DNA from 2 places in the Paenalcaligenes sp. Me131 genome. Region 2 is predicted to be linked to the other one. Evidence: predicted binding sites of a transcription regulator. Region 2 holds the regulator's gene; the other holds the start of a gene.
The links. Region 2 encodes HrcA, which represses chaperone genes, less so after heat shock. Its sites were predicted from a motif close to TTAGCACTCNNNNNNNNNGAGTGCTAA; they were not measured.

Region 1: the regulator HrcA is predicted to act here: its motif matches at 4,814-4,840, upstream of rpoH (RNA polymerase sigma factor RpoH).

Annotation. Positions count from the first base shown of each region.
Region 1 covers NZ_JBKQGY010000002.1:653,823-661,393, reverse strand. Annotated here, with positions in the region: gene ACLPHM_RS11190 (putative Na+/H+ antiporter) at 1-293, shown strand, start outside; gene ACLPHM_RS11185 (FmdB family zinc ribbon protein) at 439-687, shown strand; gene ACLPHM_RS11180 (DUF502 domain-containing protein) at 693-1,295, shown strand; gene aspS (aspartate--tRNA ligase) at 1,322-3,118, shown strand; gene ACLPHM_RS11170 (endonuclease/exonuclease/phosphatase family protein) at 3,123-3,977, shown strand; gene ACLPHM_RS11165 (glycosyltransferase family 2 protein) at 3,978-4,763, shown strand; gene rpoH (RNA polymerase sigma factor RpoH) at 4,921-5,820, shown strand; gene ACLPHM_RS11155 (OprD family outer membrane porin) at 6,026-7,306, opposite strand; gene ACLPHM_RS11150 (BCCT family transporter) at 7,363-7,571, opposite strand, start outside.
Region 2 covers NZ_JBKQGY010000001.1:1,484,425-1,491,995, reverse strand. Annotated here, with positions in the region: gene dapB (4-hydroxy-tetrahydrodipicolinate reductase) at 1-503, opposite strand, end outside; gene ACLPHM_RS07265 (outer membrane protein assembly factor BamE) at 518-1,000, opposite strand; gene fur (ferric iron uptake transcriptional regulator) at 1,159-1,617, shown strand; gene recN (DNA repair protein RecN) at 1,683-3,332, opposite strand; gene ACLPHM_RS07250 (NAD kinase) at 3,342-4,241, opposite strand; gene hrcA (heat-inducible transcriptional repressor HrcA) at 4,377-5,390, shown strand; gene hemH (ferrochelatase) at 5,441-6,496, shown strand; gene grpE (nucleotide exchange factor GrpE) at 6,590-7,153, shown strand; gene dnaK (molecular chaperone DnaK) at 7,271-7,571, shown strand, end outside.

The DNA of each region.
Region 1 (7,571 bases), on a different contig from region 2:
CTCCGTTCGTTCTGTTCTGGGGTGCTACGGCCTTGACGGCTATTACCGATAATGCCGCACTGACCTATTTGGGTTCGTTAGTAGAAGGCACTAACGAGTTCTGGCGCTATATGTTGGTAGCGGGTGCGGTAACCGGTGGTGGGTTGACGGTAATTGCCAATGCACCAAACCCAGCAGGTTTCTCTATTTTGAAAGGTACATTCCCCGATGGCGCGATTTCGCCATTGCGTTTGTTGCTATCGGCAGCGATTCCTACCTTGATCGCAGCGGGTATGTTCTTGTTGCCTGTTTAAGGCAAAAAAGAACGCTGTAAAGCAGGCTGTTACGCATAAACAGTGCGGTATGGCAGTAAACGGGCTAAAATCAGGAATCTGAATTTAGCCCGTTTACGTTAGAATGGGCTAATTGTGTTTCGTCCTACTGTTTTAGAGTTGCGTCGTGCCTATTTATGCATATAAGTGCAGTAACTGCCATCACGAGCAGGATGTACTGCAGAAGATGTCTGATCCGGTTTTGGAAGTATGTCCAACCTGTGGTCAGCATACCTATCAGAAACAAGTCACTGCTGCGGGCTTTCAGTTGAAAGGTTCGGGCTGGTATGTGACCGACTTCCGCAATGGCGGAAAATCCTCTGATTCTGGAAGCTCGTCTTCTAGTGGTTCTTCAAGCGATAGTAGCGGTTCCTAACAGCTATGCGTTTTTTCAAGCGATTCTTCATTACTGGCTTATTGGTCTGGATCCCTCTGGTGATCACAGTCTGGGTCATTATGTTGTTGATCGATACGCTTGAAAGCTTTGTGCCGAAGTTTCTCTCTTCCGAGGCGTTATTCGGCGTTTCGGTGCCAGGTTTCAGTGTCATACTGGTATTGGCGGTTGTAGTGCTAACGGGTTTGGTGACGGCCAATTTGATAGGCCGTACCTTATTCGAGCAGTGGGAGAAACTATTGGGACGCATTCCGCTGGTGCGTTCCATTTATAATTCCGTTAAGCAGGTGAGCGATACGGTGCTGGCCCCAAATGGGCAGGCATTCCGTGAAGCGGTATTGGTTGAATACCCCCGAAAAGGGGCGTGGACCATCGCCTTTTTAACAGGTGCCCCAGGTGGTGAGGTGGTGGGCAAATTGCCCGTCGAGTGTGTGAGTGTGTATGTGCCCACTACGCCCAATCCTACCTCGGGGTTTTTTCTGATGTTGCCGCGGTCCGATGTGGTCAAGCTAGATATGACTGTGGATGCGGCGCTTAAATATATTGTTTCTATGGGGGTCGTGGTGCCTGCTGAGCGCCCGCCTCTCTGATTCGTTTACTGAGGGAGTCATCCTAGATGCGTACCTGCTATACCGGCGAGGTCAATACCCAACACTTGGGACAAACCGTTACGTTGTTCGGCTGGGTGCACCGCCGACGCGATCATGGTGGTGTCATTTTTATTGACCTGCGTGATCGTGCTGGTCTGGCACAGATCGTTGTGAATCCGGAAAATGCTGAGGTATTTGCCACAGCTGAGCGTATCCGTAACGAGTTCTGCTTGCGCGTAACGGGCGTTGTTCAAGCACGTCCAGAAGGCACAGCCAACCCAGACTTGGCGTCGGGTGCTATTGAGGTCGTGTGCCAAGAGCTGGAAATCCTGAACGCGTCGGTGACTCCTCCATTCCAATTGGATGACGATAACCTGTCCGAAACCACACGCCTGACACACCGCGTGCTGGATCTGCGCCGCCCACAAATGCAAAACAACTTGATGTTGCGTTACCGTGTGGCCATGGAAGTGCGTAAATACTTGGATAGCATGGGCTTTATCGATATCGAAACCCCAATGTTGACCAAGAGCACCCCAGAAGGCGCGCGCGACTACTTGGTGCCATCACGTGTGAACCCAGGTGAATTCTTTGCGTTGCCACAGTCTCCACAGCTGTTTAAACAGATGTTGATGGTGGCGGGTTTCGATCGCTACTACCAAATCACCAAATGCTTCCGCGACGAAGATTTGCGTGCTGACCGTCAGCCAGAATTTACCCAGATCGACTGCGAAATGTCGTTCATGGACGAGTTCCAAATCCGCGATATTTTCGAAAACATGGTGCGTCACGTGTTCTCCACAGTACAGAAAGTTGAGTTGCCTCAGCCTTTCCCTGTGATGAGCTGGACAGAAGCCATGCAGCGCTTCGGTTCCGATAAGCCAGATATGCGTGTGAAACTTGAGTTCACCGATGTAGCTGACTTGATGCGCGACGTGTCTTTCAAAGTGTTCTCCGGCCCAGCAAACGATCCTAGCTGCCGTGTTGTGGCGCTGCGTGTACCTGCTGGTGGTGAAATGCCACGTAGCGAAATCGATGCATACACCAAGTTCGTAGGCATCTATGGCGCTAAAGGCTTGGCGTACATCAAAGTGAACGATGTAGCGAACATCCCTGAAGGTTTGCAGTCCCCCATCGTGAAGAACATCGACAACGACGCACTGCGCGCTGTGATGGAGCGTACAGGCGCTCAAAACGGCGACTTGATCTTCTTTGGCGCAGACAAAACATCCGTCGTGAACGATGCTATTGGTGCGTTGCGTATCAAAATCGGTCACAGCGAGCATGGTCGCAAGCACGGTTTGGTTGAAGCGGGCTGGAAACCATTGTGGGTTGTAGATTTCCCAATGTTTGAGTACGACGAAGAAACCAAGCGTTACTACGCGGCTCACCACCCATTCACCAGCCCCAAAGATGGTCATGAAGACTTCTTGGAAACCGATCCAGCCAAAGTACAGGCCAAAGCCTACGACATGGTGTTGAACGGTTGGGAAATGGGCGGTGGCTCGGTACGTATCCACCGTGCTGACGTTCAAAGCAAAGTGTTCTCTGCGCTGAACATCAACGCCGAAGAAGCCCGCGAGAAATTCGGCTTCTTGCTGGATGCGCTGCAATACGGTGCGCCTCCACACGGTGGTATCGCCTTTGGTTTGGATCGCATGATCACAATGATGGCGGGTGCAGATTCCATCCGTGACGTGATTGCATTCCCCAAAACACAGCGTGCTCAGTGTTTGTTGACTCACGCCCCTTCCGGTGTAGACGAGAAGCAGTTGAAAGAGTTGCACATCCGCTTGCGTCCACAGGAAGCCAAGCCCGCCTAAGGCTATGGGAATCATACGAGTCGTTAGCTACAACATTCATAAGGGGCGCACGGCCACAGGTGGTCGTGAGTCCCTAGAAGAGTTGAAGCTTGGGCTGTATGGCTTGTCCCCGGACCTGCTGTTTCTACAGGAGGTTCAGGGGCGCAACGACCAGCAAGCAACGCTGGACGCGCAGCACGAATCATTAGCTGCGGTATTACGCATGCGTAATGCGTACGGGTGTAATGCCGTGCGCGAGTTTACCGATCACGGTAATGCACTGCTTTCCCGATATCCTATTTTGCACCACGAAAATGAAGACATCTCGGATCACCGCCTAGAGCAGCGTGGTTTGCTTCATGCCGTGGTGGACATTGAAGGTAGGCCAGTGCATTGTATTGTGGTGCACTTGGGCTTGTTCGGTGGCGGTAGAGCACGTCAGGCACAGGCGCTGGTGGACAGGATTCACCGTTTGGTGCCAGATGATGAGCCTTTGCTTATTGCAGGCGACTTCAATGATTGGAACAACAAGTTAGCGCCTATTTTTGTGAAGCAATTAAACTTGTACGAGGTGTTTTCCTTTGCCTCGACGGTCAAAGGGCGTACAGGGCAAAGCTTCAAGTTGCGACAACCTATGAACTGGTTGCGTGGCTGGTCCAGACAAGAGGGTAGCGAGATACATACCCCGCAACTGGGTGTGGGGGGTAATGCCCGTTTGACCTTGCCACCGCGTACCTTCCCAGCAGCGTTTCCTTTCTTGAGACTAGACCGTATTTATCAACGTGGCTTTGCTGTACGTACGGCTAAGGTGCTGCAGGGGTTGCCGTGGAAGCAAATCTCAGACCATGCTCCCATCCTGACTGAATTGGAACTTCCTTAAATGGCAGTGGATATCTACGCTCACATTACGCCAGTGATCATTGTGAAAAATGGGGCTGCGCATGTGCACCGTACTATCAGTGCCTTAAAACCATTCAGGCAAGTGGTGGTGTACGACAATGGTTCTACTGACGACACGATAAGTTTGTTAGGTGAGTATCCTAACGTCAAAGTGGTACAAGGCAGTTTTATGGGCTTTGGCCCTACAAAAAACGCAGCGGCGTCCCATGCAGAAACCGATTGGGTTCTGTCCTTAGATATTGATGAGCAGGTTAACCAGACGTTGCTAGATGCATTGGCAGACTGGCCCCTAGAAGAAGAAAGCAAAGTAGGGGAAGTGCTGCGCAATAACTATTTCTGCGGTAAACACATACGCACTAACGGTTGGGGCAAAGACTGGTTGTGCCGTTTGTATAACCGTCGCCAGCATTGTTTTACCGACAGTCAGGTACATGAGAAAGTGAAGCTGGATGGTCGCAGCCAAGTGGTGCGATTAAAAGGCGGGCTAGAGCATGAGGCCGTGACTGATGTAGGGCAGTTGCTGGTCAAAACACAGTATTACTCCGAACTGTATGCTAATTCGGAACGAGCACGTTTGTATGCTTTTCCTGTAGTGGTGTTCAAAGCTGCATTCCGGTTTTTTAGGTCGTATTTCTTGCAGTTGGGCATATTGTCAGGCTCGCGCGGCATGATGATTGCCGTGGGCGAGGCAACGGGTGTTTTCTTCCGCTATAGCAAAGTGTATCAGCGCAAGAAGTTCATACAGAAAATTGATAAAAACGCGTAAAAATACGGAACTTTCTGCGTATTTTGGCCTCTTATAATGTGTTTCCTTATTTAGCACTCAGTGTGCTAGAGTGCTAGAATAATAAACGGCTTATGCAGAAACTTTGTTATCACATCGTGGCTTTCACGAGACTGATAACCTTGATACAGGATTATTCATGACCCACACATCGCAATCTTTGGCTCTCGCGCCTGCCGCCCAGTTGGCTGCTGCCGTATCCAATCCAGGCGCGTTGGGTACGTTAGAGGCCTATATTTCCGCTGTGAATGCTCAGCCTGTGCTGACTCAAGAAGAGGAAGTGGCCCTCGGCCAGCGTCTACAACAAGAAAGTGATCTTGATGCTGCTCGTCAATTGATCATGTCCCATTTACGTCTGGTGGTGTCTATTTCACGCCAGTATTTAGGGTATGGCCTGCCTCAGGCTGACCTGATCCAAGAAGGCAATATTGGCCTGATGAAAGCGGTCAAACGTTTTGATCCAGAACGTGGTGTGCGTCTGGTGTCGTTTGCCGTGCATTGGATTAAAGCTGAAATCCACGAGTATGTGGTGCGCAATTGGCGCTTGGTAAAAATCGCGACCACCAAGGCGCAACGTAAACTGTTTTTTAACTTGCGTCGCATGCGCCCTGAAGATGGGCAAACGCTGAATCCTGCGGAAATTGACGATATCGCACGTGAATTGAATGTGCGTCCGCAAGATGTGAGCGAGATGGAAATACGCCTGACAGGTGGCGAAATGGCATTGGAGTCCTCTATGGACGACGATGACGAAGGTTTTGCGCCAATTAGCTATTTGTCAGATGAAGGTGCGTTTGAACCTACTCAGGTATTGGCAGAGCGAGCAGCTCAGTCGTTGCAAGGCGAAGGTTTGGAAAGCGCACTAGAAAAACTAGACCCCCGTTCTCGTCGCATTATCGAGGCTCGTTGGTTGCAAGACGATCAATCCTCTACGCTGCACGAGTTGGCCGCAGAGTTTGGCGTATCCGCAGAGCGTATCCGCCAAATTGAGGTAGCTGCTATGAAAAAAATGCGTACCTACCTGCAAGTGGCTGTGTAACAATTACTTACATAAAAGTTTCATCAGAAAGAGAACTAACCGGAAGAACAGTCATCAAAGTAGTATCTGCAGCGTTATTCATATCCCTGTGTGGCGCTGCGTGCATCTGCTTCGGCTTCTCCTCTTCCCCCTCTCTGATAGAAGTAGATGCTTTAAGGACACCTGCCCAGGTGTCCTTTTTTTGTTTTCACAAACAGGTGAGTGGCTAAAGAAAGTTATAGGGATACTCCACTATTAGCCGTAATTGATCTGAGGAAGTGTCTGAGCTGCCATTAATACGATGTGTGGCATAGCGTACGCGTAGCAGTAGATTTTTAGCGCGGCCAGAGGGGACGACATAACGCAATTCAAGGTCGCGTTCCCAGTGTTTTTCTCCATGGGCATAGTAAGAATAGGGGCTATGGGCAGGAAGGCGGTCCCCATTCGCTTTGCTACCACGTATATATCTAGCGTGGAAACTAAGCCCTGGGAGATTGTACGTAGTCATATCTACACTGTAGAACACCCCCCAAGATTGCTCACCGGGGCCGTTGAAGTCCGATAGTTGTGAGGAGTTGGCTAAGTAGATGGAGTCGTGGAAGGTACCGGGGCCTAGGCCTAGGTAATCAAAAGGTTGGGCGCCGTTGATCTTTTGAAAACTGACTTTAAACGTATGTGCACCAACGTTGTAGGCAGTGAGAAATGACCATGCTGTAACTCCTATAGCCCCCGCTAATTTCTTACCGGTAGAGTCTGACCGATAAATGTTGAAGTCCATGTTGAGGTTTTGGGCAGATGGTAACGGTATGGTGTAGTTCACATTGCCATAATACTGTCGCCAGATATCTCTGAACTTAGAGGCGTAGGCACTGACACTTAGTGCATCATTGATGGTATGGCGGCCACCTATAAATCCCGCCATATCAGTACTGACACCTGCATAAGAGGCATAGAACTGCCGATGAAAGTGGGTGCTATTGAAGTCACGTGAGGCAATAAAGTTACCTGCTTCTAGTGTGGTGTTCGGTATATCCTGACTTTGTAGCCACCAGCCTTGTACTGTGGCTGGCAAGATGCGGGTATCAGCGACGGCAAACACAGGGTTGTAAGGGCGCAAGTTATTTCCATAGCGTAGTTCGGTATTCGCTATACGTAGCTTGATCGCACCTCCCCCTGTAAACGCAGCATCTTTGGTTCCTCCCGTGCCTGTGGGTACTAGTACTCCTGCTTGACCTGAGTGTGTAGCATTACCTTGCAGCTTGAGTAGTGAATAAGCACCCAGCTCTACGCCTATACCTATAGTGCCGGGCGTATAACGTGAGCGGAAGTCTAGGCGTAATCCTTGCCCCCATTCGCGCTGGTCTAAGCCTCCTTGTTTGTGGTGATTCCAATATAAGTTTCGAGCTACTAGTTCTAGTTGATGAGGTTCCTCACCTTCTGCTGCTAATGTGGGTTGGTAACCTGCGAAAAACAGAGCAAATGCTATATAACATTTTCTGATGTGCACAACAGCGCTCCTCTAGACATGGATTGCTCCATGTCTATATGTTTGTTTTTGATGAGTTATTCGGCTATAGAGGCTATGGTGTTATCAAATTCTTTGTGGTGATTGGTAGGTACGGTATGGTTTGTGTTAGCGCTAACAGGTGCCGTTTTTTCTGCAGTTGGGTGCCTGTGTTTATAGTTGCTGCATACCAGAGCCTTCGGTCGTACGTGCTCAGCAAAGTCCGCATGGATCCAGCGTATAAAAGAAATAACCATTAGCACCAATA
Region 2 (7,571 bases):
CCCATCGCTAAGGCCGTGCCGGATGGCGCATCTACTTTATGACGGTGATGGGCTTCAAAAACTTCCACATCAAAGCCGCTTTGCAGCATTTTTGCTGCCATTTCCAACAGTTTTAGCGTGGCGTTCACGCCTACGCTCATGTTGGGGGCAAACAGCACAGCGACTTTTTCGGCGGCTTGTTGGATGAGGGCTTTTTCGGCTTCAGAAAAACCGGTAGTACCAATCACGCACTTGGTGTTGTGACGCACGCAAGCGTCTAGGTGTGCCAATGTGCCTGCGGGGCGAGTGAAGTCAATTAAGCAGTCGGCGTTTGCTAACTGATTAAGATCGTCACTAATAGCCACCCCTGTGGCGCAACCCATAAATGCACCCGCATCTTGGCCTACGGAAGTAGAGCCAGTATGGTCGAGCGCAACGGCGAGAGTCATGTCGTTGCTGTTCAGTACAGCTTCAATCAGCATGCGGCCCATACGGCCGCTTGCTCCAGCAATGGCGATACGCATACAAATTCCAGAAATTATTGATCAGGGCTGCGGTAGTTGTCCGTGATATTGGGGTTTTCTGCTTCCAATGGGGATTCATCTACGCTTTGCTGAATGGTGTTAGGGGTGTCTGGGCCCATTGTGGCGGGGTTTTGGAATGGCTCGTGATTAGGTTGGTGATCACCATCCCAGCGCACCAAGGTGTTGCCATCAAACCAAACGGTAAACAAACGTTTCTGTACGTCGCCGTAGCCAGGTTTGTTGTAGTAAGGGTAATCCCAGCGATCCGAGTGGAAAATATCTTGCAGAGTAGGGGTGCCCAGTACGAAACGTACTTGCTCACGGGTCATGCCGACGCGCAGTTGTTCTACCTGCTCAGAGGTAATCCAGTTACCTTGCTGTATGTCAGCTTTGTAAGGAAATCCCCACTTTGTACCGCCGCACGCGCTCAGTAATAGTGCGGTAAAACACATGGCTGCGCCGGTGCGTAGGACAGAAGAGTAGTTTTTTGCTTTCATCAGCTTACCGTGCTCTTGTTAAATAAAATCGTTATTATAAGGGATATGAGTTTGGACATCCGTGCATTATGCTACGATGTAACCCATCTCGGAATCCGTCGGTGCTTGTTGCCAGATGGGTCTCGAACCCTTCCCCCTTTCAGATATTAATTTTAGCTATGAACGATCAAAACGAACTGAAAAGCATGGGGCTTAAGGCGACATTCCCACGCCTCAAGATTCTTGATATTTTTCGCCGCAACGACGATACCCAAGAGCTGCGTCATTTAAGCGCAGAAGATGTGTACCGTCTGCTGATTGCCGACGATGTGGATATTGGTTTGGCCACAGTGTACCGTGTGCTGACTCAATTCGAGCAAGCTGGTATTTTGGCTCGCAGCCAGTTTGATGGTGGCAAAGCGGTATTTGAATTAAACGATGGGGATCACCACGATCACTTTATTTGCACCAATTGTGCAAAAGTGGTTGAGTTTTCTGATCCTGAAATTGAAAAACGTCAGCATAAAATTGCTGATAAGTTAGGTTTCGAGCTGGAAAGCCACACAATGGTGTTGTATGGCCTGTGCAATGATTGCACCAGCACTGGTCGCGCGACTGGCCGAGGCATGCCTCGCTAAGTAGTGGTGATCAGTACGGCTAGTACGATGAAAAACGGCTTGCATATTACGTGCAAGCCGTTTTTTTATGGACGAGATAGCATCTCTTTGGCGTGCTGACGAGTAGTGTCGGTGATGGCGATACCACCTAACATACGCGAGATCTCTTCCACGCGAGCGTTGTTGTCCAGCGCGTGTATGTGTGAACGGGTTTGACCATCGTGACTGCGTTTGCTGACTTGCAAGTGATGTTGGCCTTGAGCAGCCACTTGCGGCAAGTGAGTTACGCACAGCACCTGATGGCGTTGTCCCAGCTCACGCAGCAATTTACCTACTACTTCGGCCACGGCACCACCAATACCGGTATCGACTTCGTCAAAGATTAAGGTAGGCACTTGGGCTGCTTGGCTGGCAATCACGGCCAAGGCGAGAGATATCCTTGCCAGCTCGCCACCAGAGGCTACTTTGGCCAAGGGGGCAGGGCGTACACCAGCGTGACCCGCCACGAGGAACTCCACCTGCTCATTGCCGTGCGCAGAAGGTTTACAAGCATTGAGTTCTACGGCAAATTGGCCGCCTTGCATGGAAAGCTCTTGCATGGCATGGCTGACTTGCTGGCTCAATTGTTTGCTGGTGATCAAGCGCGCTTGACTGAGTTGAGCTGCTGCTGTGTCGTAGTGGGTTTTGGCTTGAGCGACTTTAGCTTCCAACTGTTCTAAGTCAGCATCTTCGGTCAGTTGTTCCAACTGTTGGGTAATAGACTCAAACAGCGCCAGTAGCTCTTCAGGTTCGCAGCGGTATTTGCGTGCCATGCTGAAAATGTCTGCCATGCGCTCTTCTAGTACAGACAAACGATCAGGGTCTAGTTCTACCGCACTCACGTAGCTATTTAAATCAGAAATGGCTTCAGAGCTTGCGATACGCGCAGATTCTAGTGTGTCCAGAATGGGCTGCAAAGCGGCGGGGTCATGGTGCAGCAATTTGGTGATTTCTTGTGTGGCTGAGAACAACGCACGTTGTGCGGCTTGGTCTTCACCATCCAGTAAATTTAAAGCACGCGTCGCACCATCCAGTAGCGATTGCGCATGTGCTAAGCGCTGATGCTCTACACCGGTTTGTTCCCACTCGCCTGGTTGCAACGCTAAGGTTTGCAGCTCATCGTATTGCCATTGCAGCTTTTCGCGTTCGGCTTGTAAGCCTGCCGAATGTTCTTGGGCTTGGTGTAAGCGTTGCTGTAGAGATTGCCATGTGTTCCATGCAGCCGCTACTTGCTTGGCTAGCTCTTGGTGTCCACCTTGTGAGTCTAACAACGCATATTGATTTGCACTTTTGAGCAGGCTTTGATGGGCATGCTGACCATGTATGTCTACAAGGTGTTCACCCACATCACGCAGTTGCCCCAAGGTGGCGGCTGTGCCGTTGATATATGCACGACTACGGCCTTGAGCGTCAATGACACGGCGTAGCAATAAATCCTCGCCATCGTCCAAGTCGTTATTTTTCAGCCATTCACGAATGTCATCATCCAGATCAAAGTGCGCACTGAGATCGGTTTTCTCGCACCCTTCACGTATGACACGGGTGTCGCCGCGAGCGCCAAGCAGCAGCGACAGCGCATCTATAAGTATGGATTTCCCGGCACCAGTTTCACCAGAAAAGACGGTGAAGCCATCTTCGAAATCGATGAGGGCTTCATCCACAATGACAAAATCACGTATATGCAGGGATCGCAGCATAAGCAGGGATTATTCGTTGGCGTCGTTGGGTTGTGGGATACGGTTCCAGTCCAATTTCTGACGCAAAGTAGAAAAGAAACTGTAGCCGGTGGGGTGAATAAAACAAACTGTTTTCTGAGCGCGGCGAATTTCTACACAGTCGCCAGGCTGGCAGTCAGACCAAGCCTGCATATCGAAGTGCACGCTAGCGCCCGATTCGACTCGGCCCAAGGCGGTAATGGTCAGGCTCAATGTGCTGCTGTCAGGTACCACTACAGGGCGATTGGACAGCGTTTGCGGTGCCACAGGCACCAGCAAGAAGGCATTGAGCGTGGGGTACAGAATAGGGCCGTTTGCTGCCAGCGCGTAGGCTGTGGAGCCGGTTGGTGTGGCTACGACTACACCGTCGGCGCGTTGGCGATGCATAAACACACCATCTAGCTCTACACGCAGCTCTATCATGCCGCCACGACCTGCGCGGTTAATTACGATATCATTGAGCGCGATACCCGAAACCAGTGTTTCGCCATCGCGTACAACACGGCCTTCTAGTAGGCTGCGGTGCTCAGTTTCGTACTGGCCGTTGATGACGCTGGTGATTGCTTCGTGAGCGTGTGGCAGGGGGATGTCGGTGATAAAACCTAATCGCCCGTGGTTAATACCAATCAAGGGAACGCCGCTGTGCGCCAATTGGCGTGCTGCACCCAGCATCGTGCCGTCACCGCCCACGATGATAGCGAGATCGGCCTGCTGGCCGATTTCGTCAAAACTGACACAGGGGATATCCTGTATACCGGTGTAGCGCGCTGTGTCGCTTTCTATAATGACCGAGCAACCCGCTTGCTTCAGCGTGTGGGCAACGGCTCGCAGCGGGGCATCAAGTCCCGAGTCATGATAGCGACCCACGAGGGCGACCGTTTTGAAATGCATGAGGTAAATTGCCTTATGATGGAATAGGGATAGGATAATCTGAATTACTGGATTATAGAATTGTGTAAGGGTTTAGGGCATTGAAGCTGCAGTTTGATCCTGATGTGAGTGTATGAAATAAGCATGGCAAAATATCTGGACGATAGATCAAGTGCATTATTGACGCTATTAATTGAGCGTTACATTGCTGACGGTCAGCCGGTGGGGTCACGTACCTTATCTAGGCTTTTTGACCTGTCGCCAGCCACCATACGTAACGTGATGGCTGATCTGGAAGACCTAGGGTTGATTCATAGTCCGCATACATCGGCGGGGCGTATTCCTACGCCTCAAGGGTATCGCATGTTTGTGGATAGGCTCTTGGCCGTACCGCAATTCGAGGTACCCCACATTGAACCCCTGCAATTGCGTTTGCCGATGGAAGAGCCGGCTCGTGCCGTGTCATCGGCGGCAGCGTTGTTGTCTAATTTGTCGCAATTTGCAGGCGTGGTGATGGTGCCGCGCCGTGCACAAACCTTCAAACATATTGAGTTCATTCGCCTCTCGGGGAAACGGGTGCTGCTGATTATGGTGTCCCCCGACGGTGACGTGCAAAATCGCATTTTGTTTATGTCGCGAGAGTATCGCGAAGAAGAGCTTACTGAAGCCAGCAATTTCTTTAATCAGCACTTCTCAGGAAAGTCATTTTCTGTGGTGCGCGAGTCGTTAGCAGATGAGCTGTCTAGCCTTCAAGTAGACATTTCTAAGTTGATGCAAGCCGCCGTAGCCGCCAGCACAGCCGAGTCTGACGTAGAAGAAGATGTGGTGATTTTCGGTGAAAGTAAGCTCTTGGACGTGAGCGAAATGACGGATGATCTAAGCCGTTTACGTCGCTTATTTCAGCTGTTTGAAAAGAAAACTGAATTGCTGCATTTGTTGGATGCCTCCAGTCATGCACACGGCGTACAAATTTATATTGGTGGTGATTCCACGTTGTTGCCTTTAGACGACGTTTCCATGGTGACAGCCCCTTATGGCGTAGACGGTGAGGTGGTGGGCACCTTGGGGGTGATCGGCCCTTCACGCATGGCTTATGACAAGGTGATCCCTATCGTGGACATCACCGCCAAGTTATTGTCCAATGCCTTGAGCTGTAACCAGAATAATTGATAAGAATGGCGCTGCACGAGAGGGCTCAGTGCGGCGCATAGGGCGTACATATGCTGTTAACTACCTATTTGCCTGAACCATCGGATCCATCTTTGCTGGATGCGCACATTACCAGTCGTCCCGCTACGCCAGTAGGTATAGTGGTGATGAATCTGGGTACCCCAGATCAACCGGATGCTGGTTCTATACGACGTTATCTCAAAGAGTTCTTATCGGACCCGCGAGTGATTGAGATCCCGCAACCGGTGTGGCAATTGATTTTGCGCGGGGCGATCTTGCCATTCAGACCACGTAAGTTGGTAGAGAAATACCAAATGATCTGGATGCCTGAAGGGGCGCCGCTGTTGGTGTACAGCCAGCGACAAGCAGATGGTTTGCAGCAACGTCTGGACCCAACTGGCCAACACGTCAAAGTAGAATTGGCGATGCGCTATGGCAACCCGTCAGTAGAAAGTGCGGTAGATAAACTGCGCGCGCAGGGCTGTGAACGCATCTTGGTGGTGCCGTTGTATCCACAGTATGCGGCAAGTACGACGGCCACAGCCGTAGACGCCGTAACGCGTTATGCCGCGAAAATGCGCAATCAACCCGAGCTGCGTTTTATACGCAGTTACTGTGATCATCCCGCGTATATCAAACCGTTAGCACAATCCATTACTACCTATTGGGGAGCGCAGGGTAAGCCTGAGCGTTTGCTGCTGAGCTTCCACGGTTTGCCACGTCGCTGCGCTGAAAAAGGTGATCCGTATCACCGTGAGTGCATGTTGACTACCGCCGCGTTACGCCGCGAATTAGAAACCACCGGTGTACCCGTGCATGCTGCTTTCCAAAGCCGTTTTGGAGCCGAGCGCTGGTTAGAACCCTACACCGAACCGCTGTTACGTCAGTGGGCTAAGGAAGGGGTGAAAAACGTGCATGTGGTCTGTCCGGGGTTTTTGGCGGATTGCTTAGAAACGCTGGAAGAAATCAAACTCATGTGCCGTGATGCGTTCTTAGAAGAGGGCGGGCAAGATTTCGCTTATATCCCCTGTTTGAACGATGATGCTGAGTGGGTAGATGGCTTAGCGCACTTGGTTCGCGAACACGCGGCAGGCTGGCTCGCATAAGCTAAATGTAAAAATAGCCGTGGATCTCTTGAATATGGGGTGTGTGATCCCCATATGAGAAACAGTGATGTTTTTTTGCCGTGGAGATCCATTATGTCTGCATCAACAGACCAGAACGAAAACCAGATTCCTGAAGACAACCAACCTGAAAACGAGTCCATTGATGTGGCAGCAGAATCGCTTGTCGAGTCTGGACTGGATCAGCAGTTGGAAGAAGCTCAGGCTAAAGTAGCCCAGTACTACGATCAGTTGCTGCGCGCTAAAGCCGAAATGGAAAACATTCGCCGTCGTGCGGATGACGAGGTATCGAAGGCACGTAAATTTGGGACTGAGTCCTTTGCCGAGAGCCTGTTGCCAGTACGTGATAGCTTGGAAGCTGCGCTGGCACAAGAAGAACAAACGATTGAAGCCTTCCGTGAGGGCGTAGAGACCACGCTGCGTCAGTTGGATAACGCGTTTACACGCAACCAGCTTAAAGAAGTAGCGCCGCAAGCAGGCGATAAGTTTGACCCGCATCTGCATCAAGCGATTTCTACCGTTCCCTCAGATCAAGCTGAAGGCACGGTCGCGATGGCATTGCAAAAAGGTTATGTATTAGCCGATCGCGTATTGCGTCCAGCCTTGGTGATGGTGTCTTCAGGGCAAGCACCAGCCTAAATTATTTTGTTATGGGGGCTTGAAAATGTTTAGCGAGTCCCCATCTGTAAATCATAGTAATAACTGAGCGGTATCCCCAAGATGGGTACGCTGATTTTTGCAAGGTAAATCAAAAATATGAGCAAGATTATTGGTATTGACCTTGGTACAACCAACAGTTGTGTTGCCGTAATGGACGGTGACCAGGTCAAAATTATTGAAAACGCAGAAGGTACTCGTACCACCCCTTCCATCGTTGCTTACATGCCTGATGGTGAAGTACTGGTAGGTGCACCTGCTAAGCGTCAAGCCGTGACAAACCCACAGAACACATTGTTTGCTGTGAAGCGTTTGATCGGTCGTAAATTCGACGAAAAAGCGGTACAGAAAGATATTTCGTTGATGCCTTACAAAATCGTTAAGGCAGATAACGGTGATG